4 regions of the Duganella sp. BJB1802 genome follow, and region 2 is predicted to be linked to each of the others. Evidence: predicted binding sites of a transcription regulator. Region 2 holds the regulator's gene; each other region holds the start of a gene.
What was found. Region 2 encodes sigma-54, which starts transcription at its own class of promoters, with help from an activator protein. Its sites were predicted from a motif close to TGGCANGNAANCTGCTTT; they were not measured.
Positions count from the first base shown of each region.

Region 1 (4,063 bases), on a different contig from region 2:
CGCTGTCGACCGCTTCGCAGAAGCTGGGCGAGAAGATGTACGCTGACATGCAGGCGCAGCAAGCCGCTGCCGGTGGTGGCGCCGAAGGCGGCGCTGGCCACCAGGGCGCGGGCGCCGAGCAGGCCAAGCCACAGGACGACGTGGTGGACGCCGACTTCAAAGAAGTCAAAGACAGCAAGTAATCCGGTGTCGTTCCCGCAGGCGCGGGAATGGCCAGCCGAGCCGTGCGGCCGTGCAAACGGCACCGGCTCGGCTTTTTAGCATAAACAGTACATCAGTATAAATACAGCAAGGTGCCGACAATATGGCAAAGCGAGATTTCTACGAGACACTTGGTGTCGCCAAAAACGCGTCGGAAGACGAGATCAAGAAGTCGTATCGCAAACTGGCGATGAAATACCATCCGGACCGCAATCCGGATAGCAAAGAGTCGGAAGAAAAATTCAAGGAAGTCAAAGAAGCCTACGAGATGCTGACCAATCCGGAGAAGCGCGAGGCGTATGACCGCTACGGTCACGCCGGCGTCGATCCGAACATGGGCGGAGGCGGCGGCTTCGGTGGCGGCGCGGGCGGCTTCGGCGACGCCTTCGGCGACATCTTCGGCGACATCTTCGGTGGCGGCCGCGGCCGCAGCCAGGGCCCGCAGGTGTACCGCGGCGCAGACTTGCGCTACAACCTGGAGATCACGCTGGAGCAGGCCGCGCACGGCTTCGACACCACCATCCGCGTGCCGTCCTGGGACAAGTGCGACACCTGCCACGGTACCGGCGCCAAGCCCGGCACCTCGCCGGTGACGTGCTCGACCTGCGCCGGCCACGGCCAGGTGCGTATGCAGCAGGGCTTCTTCAGCATCCAGCAGACCTGCCCGAAGTGCCACGGCACCGGCAAGATCATTCCGGAGCCATGCGCCGCATGCTCGGGCCAGGGCCGCATCAAGCGCAACAAGACGCTGGAAGTGAAGATCCCGGTCGGCATCGACAACGGCATGCGTATCCGCTCGTCGGGCAACGGCGAGCCGGGCACCAACGGCGGGCCGTCGGGCGATTTGTATGTGGAGATCCACATCAAGCCGCACAGCGTGTTCCAGCGCGAGGGCGACGACCTGCATTGCGAGATGCCGATCTCCTTCGCCAAGGCGGCCTTGGGCGGCGACATCGAGGTGCCGACATTGTCTGGTAAAGTGTCGTTCACGATCCCCGAAGGCACCCAGTCGGGCAAGACCTTCCGCCTCAAGGGCAAGGGCATCAAGGGCGTGCGTTCCGGCTTCGCGGGCGACCTGTTCTGCCACGTGGCGGTCGAGACCCCGGTCAAGCTGACCGAGAAGCAGAAGGACATGCTGCGCGATTTCGAGAAGCTGACCACCGAGGGCGGCGCCAAGCACAGCCCGCAAAGCAAGACCTGGCGCGACAAGGTGAAGGATTTTTTTGAGTAGCCAGTTGAGTAACTGCGACGTCACGCAGTCTTGGTAATATCGGACCGCCGCGCCACCTTTCCGGGTGGACCGGCGGTCTTCTTATGTACGAGAGGAGCATCATGAGTGATCTGGACAACAGCAATTCCCCGTTGCGCGACCTGCTGGACAACAACCGCCGCTGGGCCGAATCGGAAGTCGAGCGCGACCCGGACTTCTTCAACCGCCTGGCGCAGCAAGCCTCGCCGGAATACCTGTGGATAGGCTGCTCGGACAGCCGGGTGCCGGCGAACGAGCTGCTGGGCCTGGCGCCTGGCGACGTTTTCGTCCACCGCAACATCGCCAACGTGGTGGTGCATTCGGACCTGAACGCGCTGTCGGTGCTGCAGTTCGCGATCGACGTGCTGAAGGTGAAGCACGTGATCATCGTCGGCCACTACGGCTGCAAGGGCGTGCACGCGGCGATGACCGGCACGCGCGTCGGCCTGGCCGACAACTGGCTGCGCCACGTGCAGGACGTGCATCAGAAGCACGAGCGCTACCTGGGCGACGTCCTGACCAGCAAGCTGCGCGCCGAGCGCATGTGCGAGCTCAACGTGGTGGAGCAGGTCTCCAACGTCTGCCAGACCACCATCGTGCAGGACGCATGGGACCGTGGCCAGGATGTCACGGTGCACGGCTGGGTCTACGGCCTGAAGGACGGCAAGCTGCACGACCTGGAAATGACCGTCGCCGCCGCCCACGAACTGGCGCCACGCGTGGCCAAGCGCCTGGGCGTGTACGAGGCGGACCTGGGCTGACCAGCGTTGCCGCTGGCGGAGAGGCCGCTTTGTGCCGTAGAATGGATTGATTCTTGCTTGCAGTAAGGCCATGAACTCTCTTCCATACTCCGCATGACGACCATGAAACACCTACGTATCGTGGTCGTCAACACCATCATCCTCGCCGGCGACGAGGATGACGAGGCGCTGCGCGCGCAGGCCGAGCGGGCCCGCGCGCTGCGCATCGGCCTGCTGGAGGCGGGCTACGACATCGTCGCCTCGCTGCCGCCGGACATGTACCTGCCCGAGCGCATCGCCCAGCTGCAGCCCGACATGATCATCGTCGACGCCGAATCCGACGCGCGCGACGTGCTGGAGCACATCGTCATCGCCACCCGCGACGAGCGCCGCCCCATCGTCATGTTCACCGAGAGCGACGACACCGAGAGCATGGAGGCCGCCATGGCGGCCGGCGTGTCGGCCTACATCGTGGCCGGCCTGCAGAGCGACCGCATCAAGCCGGTGCTGCAGGTGGCGCTGGCGCGCTTCAAGCGCGAGCAGAAGCTGCTGGACGAACTGTCCGACACCAAGAGCAAGCTGGCCGAGCGCAAGATCATCGAGCGCGCCAAGGGCCTGTTAATGGAGCGCCAACGTTTCAGCGAAGAGCAGGCCTACCAAAAGCTGCGCAGCATGGCCATGAGCAAGAACCTCAAGCTGTCCGAGGTGGCCCAGCGCATCATCGACGTCGAAGATTTATTGGGCTGACGCCCGTCCAAAATGATGCACCGCGCAATCGCGGTGCGTTTTCTGCGCCATCACACGGCGCTCCGATCCGCCCCATCCCCCTGGCTTTCCCCTGCAAACTTGCTGGCATGGACATTGCATAGCCTGTAAGCAAGCGCAACGGTGCGCTTGATGTACCTCGCCAACGGCGGTGAGGTCCACCAGACAACGACGTCTACACACGTGAATCCGTTCACGCTGGGTAGACTTTTTTTTTGCCGTTTTGTTCTGCTGACTACATAAGGGATTTGCGATGGAATATGAAAAGCCACGAGCAGGGAACGACCTGCCATCCGATGCGAACGTTGTGAACACCAAGCGTCGGCAGATCATTCATGGCGCAGGTCTTGTAGCGGGGGGAAGCATGTTGGGATTGGCAACGGGTGGCGTGTGGGCGGCGGGTTCGGACAAGCCGGAGAAGGAAGAAATCAAGATCGGCTTCATTCCGCTGACCGACTGCGCGTCGGTGGTGATGGCCTCGGTGCTGGGCTTCGACAAGAAGTACGGCGTCAAGTTCGTGCTGAGCAAGGAGGCCTCGTGGGCCGGCGTGCGCGACAAGCTGGCCAACGGCGACCTGGACGCGGCCCATGTGCTGTACGGCCTGCTGTACGGCGTGCAGATGGGGATCGGCGGCCAGAAGAAGGACATGGCGGTGCTCATGGGCCTGAACAACAACGGCCAGGCCATCACGCTGTCGAAGAAGCTGGCCGACAAGGGCGCGGTGGACGGCGCCTCGCTGGCCAAGCTGATGCAGACCGACAAGCGCGAATACACCTTCGCCCAGACCTTCCCGACCGGCACCCACGCGATGTGGCTGTACTACTGGCTGGCCGCCAACGGCATCAACCCGATGAAGGACGCCAAGGTCATCACCGTGCCGCCGCCGCAGATGGTGGCCAATATGCGGGTCGGGAACATGGACGGCTTCTGCGTGGGCGAGCCGTGGGGCCACCGCGCCATCATGGACGGCGTGGGCATCACCGCCACCACCACCCAGGACATCTGGAAGGACCACCCGGAGAAGGTGCTCGGCTCGACGCTGGAATTCGCCAAGAAGCACCCGAACACCTGCCGCGCGATGATGGCCGCCATCCTCGACGCCGGCAAA
Region 1 is NZ_JABWEF010000001.1:99,156-103,218, forward strand. Features, by position in the region: gene dnaK (molecular chaperone DnaK) at 1-182, shown strand, start outside; gene dnaJ (molecular chaperone DnaJ) at 305-1,432, shown strand; gene can (carbonate dehydratase) at 1,534-2,211, shown strand; gene HUX88_RS00510 (ANTAR domain-containing response regulator) at 2,314-2,937, shown strand; gene HUX88_RS00515 (CmpA/NrtA family ABC transporter substrate-binding protein) at 3,320-4,063, shown strand, end outside.
Region 1: HUX88_RS00510 (ANTAR domain-containing response regulator) is a predicted target of sigma-54. The motif match lies at 2,254-2,271, and genes of this name have one in related genera.

Region 2 (4,063 bases):
GCCACCGCCAACGGCGTCGGCATGAAGGCCAACAACGCCACCCGCGAAGTGCAGCTGGGCGGACGCGGGCAGCTGGTGCTGCCGCCGCGCCCCGGCCATTGAAGAACCAACGATGAAGAATGGAATGACGATGAAAAAACTGATGTTTTCGGCCGCCGTGCTGCTGATGGCGGCCTGTGCCGCCCACGCGGAAAAGGCCGACTCCACCAAGCCGACCACGATCCAGTACGACGACCTGCAGATCGACGACGTCAAGCAGGTCAAGACGCTGATCGGCAACGTGATCCTGACGCGCGGCACCTTGCTGCTGAAGTCGCCCAAGGCGGTGATGACCACCGACCCCGAAGGCTACGACTTCGTCGTGCTCACCAGCACGCCCGGCACGCCGGCCACCTTCCGCCAGAAGCGCGACGGCGCCGGCGACCAGTGGGTCGAGGGCGAGGCCGAGCGCATCGAATACAGCAACAAGACCGACCTGGTCAAGCTGTTCTCCAAGGCCAAGGTGCGTCGCCTCGAAGCGGGCCGCCTCAGCGACGAGGTCAACGGCGAGTTCATCTCCTACGACAGCCGCAAGGAACAGTTCGCCGTGAAGAACACCGTCACCGGCGAGAGCAAGCCGGGCGCCGGCCGCGGCACCATGGTGATCCAGCCGACCATCCGCCCGGCCGCGCCGGCCACCGCGCCAGCAACCACGCCGGCCGCGTCGACGCCGCCGGCCACGGAGAAGTGAGCATGGAACCATCCTGCGGTAGCACCCTGATCGTACGCGGCCTGCAAAAGACCTACGGCAAGCGCCAGGTCGTGCATGACGTCTCCCTGCAGGTCGAATGCGGCGAAGTGGTGGGCCTGCTCGGCCCCAACGGCGCCGGCAAGACCACCTCGTTCTACATGATCGTCGGCCTGGTGCCGTCGGACGCCGGCAGCATCGACATCAGCGGCACCGACATCTCCTCGCTGCCCATCCACCGCCGCGCCTCGCTCGGCTTGTCCTACCTGCCGCAGGAAGCGTCGGTGTTCCGCAAGCTGACGGTGGAAGAAAATATCCGCGCCGTCCTCGAAATTCAGAAAGTGGACGGCAAGCCTTTATCCAAGGCTGCCATTGATGAACGGCTCAATACCCTGCTGGCCGATTTGCAGATCGAAAAGCTGCGCGAGAACCAGGCGCTGTCGCTCTCGGGCGGCGAGCGCCGCCGCGTGGAGATCGCGCGCGCACTGGCGACCAACCCGCGCTTCGTGCTGCTCGACGAACCATTCGCCGGGGTCGACCCGATCGCCGTCATTGAGATCCAGCGCATCGTGCGCTTCCTCAAGGAACGCGGCATCGGCGTCCTCATTACCGATCACAATGTGCGCGAGACGCTGGGCATCTGCGACCGCGCATATATCATCAACCAGGGCACGGTATTGGCTTCAGGCCGGCCAGACGACATCATCGCCAACGAATCGGTGCGTCGCGTGTATCTGGGTGAACACTTCCGTATGTAAAACCCATGAAACAGTCTTTGCAACTGCGCACGTCGCAGCACCTCGCGCTGACGCCTCAGCTGCAGCAGTCGATCCGGCTGCTGCAACTGTCGACGCTGGAGCTGCATCAGGAACTGGAACAGCTGCTGACCGATAATCCGCTGCTGGAGCGCCTCGACGACCCGCTGGACCGCTCGCTGCGGCTGCTGTCGGACGGCGCCATCAGCCAACAAGCCCCGGTCGGCGACGCGCCGCCCGAAGGCCCGCCCAACGCCCAGGAAGCGCCTGCCGCCGACGCCGACAACTACGACGGCCCGGCCGCCGACACCGAGAGCACCAGCAGCGACGCCGACGTCGACTGGAGCGACGCCGGCCGCAGCAAGGCGCCCGACGACGAGGATTCGCGCCCGCAGCTCGAGGCCAGCCACTGCACGCTGCGCGAGCACCTGATGGAGCAGATGCGCGTGACGGTGCTGGAGATGCGCGACCGCGCGCTGGTCGAGCTGATCATCGACGCGCTGGACGAGAACGGCTACCTCGAGGAATCGCTGGACGAGATCCACGCCCGCCTGCCGGAGGAGCTGGAGGTGGACATCGACGAGCTGCGCACCGCCTTGTCGCTGCTGCAAAGCTTCGACCCGATGGGCGTGGGCGCGCGCAACGCGTCCGAATGTTTGGCGCTGCAGATCAAGCGCCTGCCGGGCATACCGATGGTGACGCGGCGCATGGCGCTGGCCATCGTGGAAAATCATCTGACCTGGTTCGCCCAGCGCGACTTCAACAAATTGAAGAAGGCGCTGGTGTGCGACGACGAGGATTTGCGCGAAGCACAAACCGTCATCCGCCAGTGCAATCCACATCCGGGCTCGGCGTTCGCGTCGGACGTGTCGGACTACGTGGTGCCGGACGTGATCGTCAAAAAAGCGCGCAACGGCTGGCAAGTGAGCCTCAACAACGACGTCATGCCGCGCCTGCGCGTGAACGCCATGTACGCCAACCTGCTCAAGCAGGGAAAAGGCGAGGGCGCGATGGGCGCGCAGCTGCAGGAAGCGAAGTGGCTGATCAAGAATATGCGCCAGCGTTTCGACACGATTTTGCGCGTCGCACAAGCGATAGTAGAACGACAAAAGAACTTTTTCTCCCATGGCGCGGTTGCCATGCGCCCCCTTGTGCTTCGCGAAATTGCTGATACACTGGGTCTACACGAGAGCACTATTTCTCGTGTAACAACTCAAAAATATATGCTGACCCCGCATGGCATGTTTGAGTTGAAATATTTCTTTGGTAGCCATGTCGCCACCGAAGCGGGGGGGGAAGCAAGTTCGACGGCGATACGCGCACTCATCGTGCAATTGACAGGAGCAGAAGACCCGAAAAATCCTTTATCCGACAGTAAGATTGCGGACATGCTGGGAGAACAAGGCATGGTGATTGCGCGACGAACTGTTGCCAAATATCGCGAAGCTTTAAAGATCCCGCCAGTCAGTCTCCGCAAGTCTTTGTAGTTACTTGGTTCCTGCGCGCCCGGTGGCAATGGGCCCCGCACTAACCGTAAGAAGCGACATTATCTTTAGGAGTGTGTATGAATCTCACCATCAGTGGACATCATCTCGAAGTGACCTCTGCCATCCGTGAATACGTGCAGAGCAAGCTGGAACGCGTCACCCGCCACTTTGATCAAGTGATTGATATTGCTGTCATCCTGACCGTAGATAACCTTAAAGAGAAAGAGAAACGCCAGAAGGCTGAAATCAACCTGCGCATGTCGGGCAAGACCGTCTACGTGGAAAGCCTGTCGCAGGACCTGTACGCCGCCATCGACACCTTGGTCGACAAGCTGGATCGGCAGGTCATGAAGTACAAAGCCAAGGTCCAAGAGCACGGCCACGATGCGATCAAGCATCTCCCGGATAGCTACGAACCCGCTGCCGCCGCCCTATAACAACGGCCTCGGCACCATCAAACTAAGGGCGCACTGGCGCCCTTTTTTGCGCCCGCATAGAATAGGGTTTTCACCACTATCCTGCGACCTCATGAGCGAATACGTCCACACCAGCGTCAGCAACGGAACCGGCTTCATCACGCTGGACCGGCCCAAGGCCTTGAACTCTTTATCGCTGGCGATGGTGCGCGCGATCACGCAGGCGCTGCTGGCATGGCGCGACGACAGCGCCATCGCCGCAGTCGTCATCCGCAGCAGCAGCGAGAAGGCCTTCTGCGCCGGCGGCGACATCCGCTTCTTTTACGACGCCGGCCGCGCCACGCCGCAGGGCGGCAGCGCGCTGGTGGAGGACTTCTTCACCGAGGAGTACGCGCTCAACCACCTGATCCATTTTTATCCCAAGCCCTACATCGCGCTGATGGACGGCGTGGTCATGGGCGGCGGCATGGGCGTGGCGCAGGGCGGTCCCGGCTGCCGCGTGCGCATCGTCACCGAGCGCACGAAGATGGCCATGCCGGAGGTGAACATCGGCCTGTTCCCTGACGTGGGCGGCAGCTACTTCCTGTCGCGCGCGCCGGGCAAGCTGGGCTGCTACCTGGGCGTGACCGGCGTGACCATCGGCGCGGCCGACGCGCTGCACGCCGGCTTGGCCGACCA
Region 2 is NZ_JABWEF010000009.1:290-4,352, reverse strand. Features, by position in the region: gene lptC (LPS export ABC transporter periplasmic protein LptC) at 1-102, shown strand, start outside; gene lptA (lipopolysaccharide transport periplasmic protein LptA) at 131-730, shown strand; gene lptB (LPS export ABC transporter ATP-binding protein) at 733-1,485, shown strand; gene HUX88_RS15395 (RNA polymerase factor sigma-54) at 1,491-2,969, shown strand; gene hpf (ribosome hibernation-promoting factor, HPF/YfiA family) at 3,047-3,406, shown strand; partial or broken gene HUX88_RS15385 (3-hydroxyisobutyryl-CoA hydrolase) at 3,498-4,063, shown strand, end outside.

Region 3 (4,063 bases), 160 kb from region 2:
GCGCGGCGCACGGCTTTTTCCAGCGACTTGTCGTCAAACTCGTTGATGCTGGCGATGCCCTGCTTCTTGCCGAAGGCGACCGACACGGTCATCTGCGTATCCTCGATCAAGCCGGCGGTCGACACGGCGTTGCGCGCGTAGCGGATGTTGCCCTTGCGGCTGCCGGTGATGTTCACTTCGCACTGGTCGCCCTTGGAAAGGGACAGCACCTTGTCGCAGATGCGTTTTGCTTCGTCTTGACTCAAATTCTTCATCTCGTGGTCTCCAGGGCTTAGCCGATTTTGCGTGCGGTGTTGATGACGTTGATGCCGTTGAAGCGCGCCGTGCTGGCGCCGTGCGACACCACCGACACCTGCGAAGGCTGCCCTTTGCCGTCGAAGAAGGAGCCGCCCATGCGCCAATCGCGCTCGTCGCACAGGCCGGCGCAGGCGTTCCAGAACTCCTGCGTGTTCGACTGGTAGGCCACGTCCTCCAGCATCTCGCCGATCTTGCCGTTCTTGATTTCGTAGAACAGCTGGCCGCCGAACTGGAAGTTGTAGCGCTGCTGGTCGATCGAGAAGGAACCGTCGCCGACGATGTAGATGCCCTTCTTGACGTCCTTGACCATCTCGTCCGGGGTCATCTTCTTTTTACCCGCCTGCAGCGAGACGTTGGGCATGCGCTGGAACTGCACGCTGCTCCAGTTGTCCGCGTACGAGCAGCCGTGCGATTCCTTCTCGCCGATGATGTGGGCCTGGTCGCGCGTGGCCTGGTAGTTGACCAGGATGCCGTCCTTGATGATGTCCCAGCGCTTGCACTGCACGCCCTCGTCGTCGTAGCCGACGTTGGCCAGCGAGCCCGGCGTGGTCTTGTCGGCCACGATGTTGACCAGGTCCGAGCCGTACTTGAATTTCTTCGACTGCCATTTGTCGAGCGTGGCGAAGCTGGTGCCGGCGTAGTTGGCCTCGTAGCCCAGCACGCGATCGAGCTCGGTCGGGTGGCCGACCGATTCGTGGATGGTCAGCCACAGGTGTTCCGGCGACAGCACCAGGTCGTACTTGCCCGGCTCGACCGACTTGGCGGTCAGCTTCTGCTTGGCCTGCTTGCCGGCCGCGCGCGCGTCCTCGATCAGGTCGTAGGACTTGGTGTACAGCGTGGTCACGCCGCCGGCCGCCTTGATCTTGTGCTCGGGCCGCGCGTCCAGGTATTCGTAGCCCATGCCGACCGGCGCCGACAGGCCCTGGCGCGAGCGGAACTTGTTGGTCTTCTGGTCGACGGCGGTGGCGAACACCGGCATCCACAGGCGGTGCATGTCCTGGTCGATGTAGGAGCCGTCGGTGGAGGCGAAGTACTTCTGCTGGTTCACCTGGAACAGCAGCGACTGCATGAAGCTGGCGCCGCCCTCCATGCCGGCCTTGTTGGCGGCGATCAGCAACTCGGCCTTGTCCTTGATGGCGACGGTGCGCCAGTCCTTGACGATGGGCGTGGCCCACGCCACTTCGCCCACGCCCTTGACCGGCGCCAGGATCACCGGTTCGGTCTGCAGCTTGGCGTTGGCCTTGGCGATGGCGACCGCCTGGCGCGCGGCGCCGGCCACGCCGTCCGGCGTCATGTCGTTGGTGGCGGCGAAGCCGTAGGCGCCGCCGGCGATCACGCGCACGCCGACGCCGGCCGACTCCGTGTTGACCACGTTTTCGACGTTCAGGTCGCGGGTGGTGATGAACTGGTTCAGATAGCGTCCCACCCGCACGTCGCAGTAGGAAGCGCCGGCCTGGGTCGCCGCGGTCATCGCGGTGTCGGCCAGCATTTTCTTGAATTGAAGGGCGACTGGCTTGAGCAGCTCTTCCGCCGCGATTGCGCGGCCGAAGGCGGGCAGCAACATCGTGCCCAGGGCCAGACTACTAACATTGAGGAATGCACGTCGTTCCATCGTATCTCCAAAAACGTAACAGCAAGGATAGGATTGCGGGCCGGTCGCCCGGGATTCTGCTTTTTATTTGCTCTTCCAGCTGGAACTACTTCGTTACCGCTCGTTGCTTCGCACTACACCTGAATATCCGCCGCCGTTTCCGCGGGTTTTGCAATATTAGCGCCGGATTAAGGAACGAGATAGGCAAAATGTGTGCCACGGGTTTTCATGTTGCAAGTTGGTGCATTTGCCATGTTTGCCGTGGCCCGGGTGTCCGCCGGACTGTCCGCGCGAGTGTCCGCGAGTGTCCGGAAGTGTCCGCCAGGTGTCCGCCGGCCGCGCGGTCACTGCGGGATGGAGCGCCGTCCCAATTCGCTTGACCAACTTGCAAGGTTGGCCGATGATCGCGCTGGGCGAGCGGCTGCGCGTCGCCACAACCATGATCCATCAGGAGACCCTGCATGAAACGAACCGTACTTGCCGTCCTCGCCACCACCATGCTGATCGCGGGCGGCGCCTTCGCCGCCGAGGACGCGGCGCTGAAGGCCGCCATCGCGGCGCCGTCGCGCACGCCGGCCAATGTGGAGCGCGACGTCTATCGCCATCCGTACGAGACGCTGAGCTTTTTCGGCATCAAGCCGACCATGACGGTGGTCGAGCTGGCCCCGGGCGGCGGCTGGTACACCGAGATCCTGGCGCCCTATCTGCGCGACCACGGCAAGCTGATCGCCGCCGGCAACGACCTGGCCTCGCCCAATGCCAACGAGCGCAAGGCGGCCGAGCGCTTCATGGCGTACCTGAACACCAAGCCCGAGGTGTACAACAAGGTGGCGCTGGGCGTGTTCTCGCCGCCGCGCAACAAGTATGAGTTCGCGCCGGCCGGCAGCGTCGACATGGTGGTCACGTTCCGCAACATCCACAATTGGATGGCGGGCGGGCCGGACACCCTGAAGCCGCTGTTCGCCAGCGTCTTCACCAGCCTGAAGAAGGGCGGCGTGTTCGGCGTGGTGGAGCACCGCCTGCCTGCCTCCAAGACCCAGGACAAGGAGGCCAGCACCGGCTACATGCATGAGAAATATGTGATCGGCCTGGCCGAGGCGGCCGGCTTCAAGCTGGCCGACAAGTCGGAGGTCAACGCCAATCCGAAGGACAACGCCGAGCACAAGGAAGGCGTGTGGGCGCTGCCGCCGACCTACGCCAACAAGGACGAGGACCGCGCCAAGTACAAGGCCATCGGCGAGAGCGACCGCATGACGCTGAAGTTCGTCAAGCCGTGATCAGAAGCGCGTGAACTTGGTCTCGTCCGGCGCGCCCTCGGCCACCAGGTCGAGCTTGCGCGACGGACGCGCCGGCGCCGGCTTGGCGCCCGGCCTCAGCACGGCGGCGCGCCGTGGCGCGGCGCGCGGCGCGGTGTCGACCGCGTACTGCTTGAACACCGCCATCAACAGGCCCAGCTGCTCGGCCTGGGCGCTCATCTCCTCCGACGTGGCCGCCAGCTCCTCCGAGCTGGCCGCGTTGACCTGGGTGGTCTGGCTCAGCTGACCCACCGCGCTGTTAATCTGCCGCACGCCGGAGCTCTGCTCCTCCGACGCCGCCGCGATCTCCTGCACCAGTTCCGACGTCTTGCGAATATTCGGCGCCAGCGCGTCGAACATCTGGCCGGCCTGCTCGGCCAGCTCCACGCTGTCGGCCGCCACCTTGCCGATTTCCTGCGCCGCCACCTGGCTGCGCTCGGCCAGTTTGCGCACCTCGGCCGCGACCACCGCGAAGCCCTTGCCGTGCTCGCCCGCACGGGCCGCCTCGATCGCCGCGTTCAGCGCCAGCAGGTTGGTCTGGTAGGCGATGTCGTCGATGATGCCGATCTTGCCGGCGATCTGCTTCATCGCCATCGCCGTGGCCTTGACCACCTCGCCGCCGCGCGCCGCGTCCACCGCCGCCTGGGTGGCGATGCCGTCGGTGACCTTGGCGTTCTCGGTGTTCTGCGCGATCGACGCCGTCATCTGCTCGATCGAGGCGCTGGTCTCCTCGACGCCGGCGGCCTGCTCGCTGGCCGCCTGCGACAGCGATTGCGCGGTCGAGCTCACCTCCTCGGAGGCGCCGGCCAGGCTGCCGACCACCATCTGCACCTCGCGCACGATGCCCGACAGGCTGCGCGCCAGCCACACCGCCAGCACG
Region 3 is NZ_JABWEF010000009.1:157,724-161,786, forward strand. Features, by position in the region: gene HUX88_RS16120 (TldD/PmbA family protein) at 1-254, opposite strand, end outside; gene HUX88_RS16125 (TldD/PmbA family protein) at 272-1,909, opposite strand; gene HUX88_RS16130 (class I SAM-dependent methyltransferase) at 2,350-3,165, shown strand; gene HUX88_RS16135 (methyl-accepting chemotaxis protein) at 3,166-4,063, opposite strand, start outside.
Region 3: HUX88_RS16125 (TldD/PmbA family protein) is a predicted target of sigma-54. The motif match lies at 2,090-2,107, and genes of this name have one in related genera.

Region 4 (4,063 bases), on a different contig from region 2:
TCCAGCGGCCAGTCCTGCGGTTCGCCCAGACCCAGCGCGCGGGCGATGGCCGCGCTCATGTCGCGGAACGACGCCTCGCCGCTTTCGACGAAGTAGAACGCGCCGGCCTCGGTCTTTTCCAACGCCAGCAGATACAGGTCGACCACGTCGTCGATGTGGACGTTGGACCAGATGTTCAGGCCTCGTCCCACGTGGCGCACGATGCCGCTCTTGCGGGCCTGCTTGATCAGGCGTGGCAGCTGCACGCTGTCGCGCGGCAGCGCGCCGTCGCCGTAGATCAGCGTATTGCACAGCACCGCCGAGCGCACGCCCTTGCCGGCGGCGGCCAGCACCAGGTCGTCGATGGCGACGCGCGCGGCCTTGTCGGCGGTGGGGGCGGGGAGTTGGTCTTCGAAATAGATGCGGTCCGTGGCCTCGCCGCCGGAGGCGTCGCCGACGATGCTGGAACCGCTGGTGTGCAGGAACACCTTGCCGCTGCCGGCCAGCGCGTCGACGAAGGCTTCGACGGCGGCGCGGTTGTCGCTGCTGGCGGCGTTGATGACGGCGTCCGCCGCCCTGGCCTGGGCGATCAACAGGTCGCGGTCGTCGAGGGTGCCGACCACGCCGGTCACGCCGATCGAGGCCAGTTCCTCCAGCTGTTCCGGCTTGCGTACCAGGCCGACCACCTGATGGCCCGCGCGCACCAGGCCCGCTGCGATGGAACCGCCGATAAAGCCCGCCGCGCCGGTGACGAATATTTTCATACTGTGCTCACTTAATCAAATAGGGGAGCAAACAGTATGGGGACGGGTACCGCGCGCAAACAGGCCGCGCGGCGCAAAGCTCCCTTGATTACGGCGCAATGATCAGGCTTGAGCCTTGCGCTGTTTGCGCTTGGCGACCACGCCCAGCAAGGCCAGGCCGCCCAACAGCATGGCGTAGGCGTCGGCTTCCGGCACCGGCGCGGCGGCCACCGCGAAGGACAGGTTGTCGGCGTAGCCGTCGTTGTACGAGCCGGCTTCGCGGGTCATGGTCAGCGTGATGCCGACATTGAGCGCACCGACCGGGATGTAGCCTTGCGTGTCGCGCAGCAGCAGGCCGGTTTGGTTGCCGCGTTCCGAATTGGAGACGGGACCCAGGCTGGCGCTGGACAGCACGGCGCCGCCGCTGCCGAAGAAGGTGGCGGTCAGCTTGGCGTTGTCGTTCTGCGACGAGTAGCCGCCCAGCCAGGCCGACAGATCGTAGCGCGAGGCGCCGGTGTTGATCGCTGCGCTCAGCGAAGACAGGTCGATGGTCTGGGTGGCGGTGGACTTGGCGTTGCTGTCGCCGCCGGCGAAGAAGTAGGTGCCGCGGTCGGACGGACCTGGATCGGCCGGGAAGGGGAAGCCGCCGCTGGCGCCGTACTGCACCACGGTGAATGCCGACGTGGTGTTCCAGCCGGTGGTGTTGCCGGTTTCGGCGTTACCGTTGGCGATCAGGTTGGAGCCGAAGCCGGTGGCGTGTGCGGCCGGGGCCAGTGCCAGGGCAACCGCCGCAGCGGCTGCAAAAGTCGGGAAGCGCATTGCTAGTCCTTGGTCGGAAATGAAAAATGGTGCTTATTTTACAAGCAAAAAAGACAAAAGTAAAACTTGATGCATCAGACGTGCACCATCATGGTGCGCAAGACTCGCTTTGGTGCGAAATAAGTCTTTACATCGCCTGTGGCGCGCGATTCGGCTGGCATGACGATTGCATTACGTTAGCCATGCCCGATACCACCGCATCCAGAGAACTCGCCGCCGGCCCTGGCGCATGGCAGGCCAGCCTCACGCTCGGTTTTGCCGACGATGGCGGCACCACGCGCCTGTTCGACAACCGGCACTATGGCCCGCTGCGCGTGCAGAAGGCGCTGTACCCGGAGGACGCCAAGGTGTGCCACGCCATCGTGGTCCATCCGCCGGGCGGCGTGGTGGGCGGCGACCAGTTGGCGATCGACGTCGGCGTGGGCGCGCAGGCGCATGCCTTCATCACCACGCCGGGCGCCGCCAAGTGGTACAAGGCCAACGGCAAGGTCTCGCGCCAGCACGTGCGCCTGGCCGTGGGCGCGGGCGCCGCACTCGAATGGCTGCCGCAAGAGACCATCTTTTTTGATACCGCTAACGTGGTGCTGGACCAGCACATCGAACTGGCCGAAGGCGCCACGTACATCGGCTGCGAGATCCTTTGCATGGGCCGGCGCGGCTCGGGCGAAAGCTTCAACACCGGCACCGTGGCCCAGCGCAGCAGCATCCGCCGCGACGGCAAATTGATCTGGTGGGAGCAAGGCGCGATGTTGGGCGGCCGCCTCGACAGCCCGCTGGCGCTGAACGGCAGGACTGTCTGCGCCACGCTGATCGCCGCCGGCAAGCCGCTGCCCGCCGCCGTGCTGTCCGAGATCCGCGCCGATATCCAGGCTGACGGCGACCACGGTTTCGGCGTCACGCAAACCAAGGGCGTGCTGGTCGCGCGCCACCTGGGCGACGACAGCGAGACCGCGCGCCGCCTGATGCTCACCGTCTGGCGCCGCGTGCGCCCGCACCTGCTGGGGCGCGCGGCCGTCACGCCGCGCATCTGGCAAACCTGAGAGACACCCATGGACCTGACACCAAGAGAAAAAGACAAACTGCTGATTTTCACCGCCGGCATCGTGGCGGAGCGCCGCCTCGCGCGCGGCCTGAAGTTGAACTACCCGGAAGCGGTGGCGCTGATCACCTGCGCCATCATGGAAGGTGCGCGCGACGGCAAAACCGTCGCGCAGCTGATGTCCGACGGCACGCGCATCCTTACGCGCGCCGACGTCATGGAAGGCATCCCCGAAATGATCCCCGACATCCAGGTCGAAGCGACGTTCCCCGACGGGAGCAAGCTGGTGACCGTCCACAACCCCATCCCGTAAAGGAGATCGCCATGATCCCAGGTGAATACATGCTCGAAGAGGGCGAGATCGGCCTCAATGAAGGCCGCGCCACCGCGACCGTCGTGGTGACCAACCAGGGCGACCGGCCGGTGCAGGTCGGATCGCATTTTCATTTTTTTGAAGTCAACACGGAGCTCAAGTTCGAGCGCTGGAAGGCCTACGGCATGCGGCTGAATATCGCCGCCGGCACCGCCGTCCGTTTCGAACCGGGCCAGCAGCGCACGGTGGAACTGGTGAAGCTGGGCGGCGACCAGAAGGTGTTCGGCTTCAATGGCAAAGTAATGGGCAAGCTGGACCCCAATCCACCTAAAGGCTGACATGGTTACAATCTCGCGCCGCGCCTACTCGGAAATGTTCGGCCCCACCAAAGGGGACCGCATCCGCCTGGCCGATACCGAACTGTTTATCGAAATCGAACACGATTACGCCACCTATGGCGAGGAAGTCAAATTCGGCGGCGGCAAAGTGATCCGCGACGGCATGGGCCAGTCGCAGCGCGTGGCCGCCGACGTGATGGACACGGTGATCACCAACGCGGTGATCGTCGACCACTGGGGCATCGTCAAGGCCGACATCGGCCTGAAAAGCGGCATGATCGCCGCCATCGGCAAGGCCGGCAACCCGGACATCCAGCCAGATGTGACGATGGCCATCGGCGGCGCCACCGAGATCATCGCCGGCGAAGGCATGATCGTCACCGCCGGCGGCGTCGACACGCACATCCACTTCATCTGCCCGCAGCAGATCGAGGAGGCGCTGATGAGCGGCGTGACCACGATGATAGGCGGCGGCACCGGGCCGTCCGCCGGCACCTCGGCCACCACCTGCACGCCGGGGCCGTGGCACCTGCACGCGATGCTGGGCGCGGCAGACGCCTTCCCGATGAACCTGGGCTTTCTCGGCAAGGGCAATGTGTCGCTGCCCGAGCCGCTGGAAGAGCAGGTGCGCGCCGGCGCCATCGGTCTGAAGCTGCACGAGGACTGGGGCAGCACGCCGGCCGCCATCGACAACTGCCTGTCCGTGGCCGACCGCATGGACGTGCAGGTCGCCATCCACAGCGACACGCTCAACGAAGGCGGCTACCTGGCCGACACGCTGGCCGCGTTCAAGGACCGCACCATCCACACCTTCCACACCGAGGGCGCGGGC
Region 4 is NZ_JABWEF010000022.1:44,016-48,078, reverse strand. Features, by position in the region: gene HUX88_RS27155 (NAD-dependent epimerase/dehydratase family protein) at 1-743, opposite strand, end outside; gene HUX88_RS27150 (PEP-CTERM sorting domain-containing protein) at 846-1,541, opposite strand; gene HUX88_RS27145 (urease accessory protein UreD) at 1,724-2,581, shown strand; gene HUX88_RS27140 (urease subunit gamma) at 2,591-2,893, shown strand; gene HUX88_RS27135 (urease subunit beta) at 2,905-3,231, shown strand; gene ureC (urease subunit alpha) at 3,233-4,063, shown strand, end outside.
Region 4: HUX88_RS27145 (urease accessory protein UreD) is a predicted target of sigma-54. The motif match lies at 1,697-1,714, and genes of this name have one in related genera.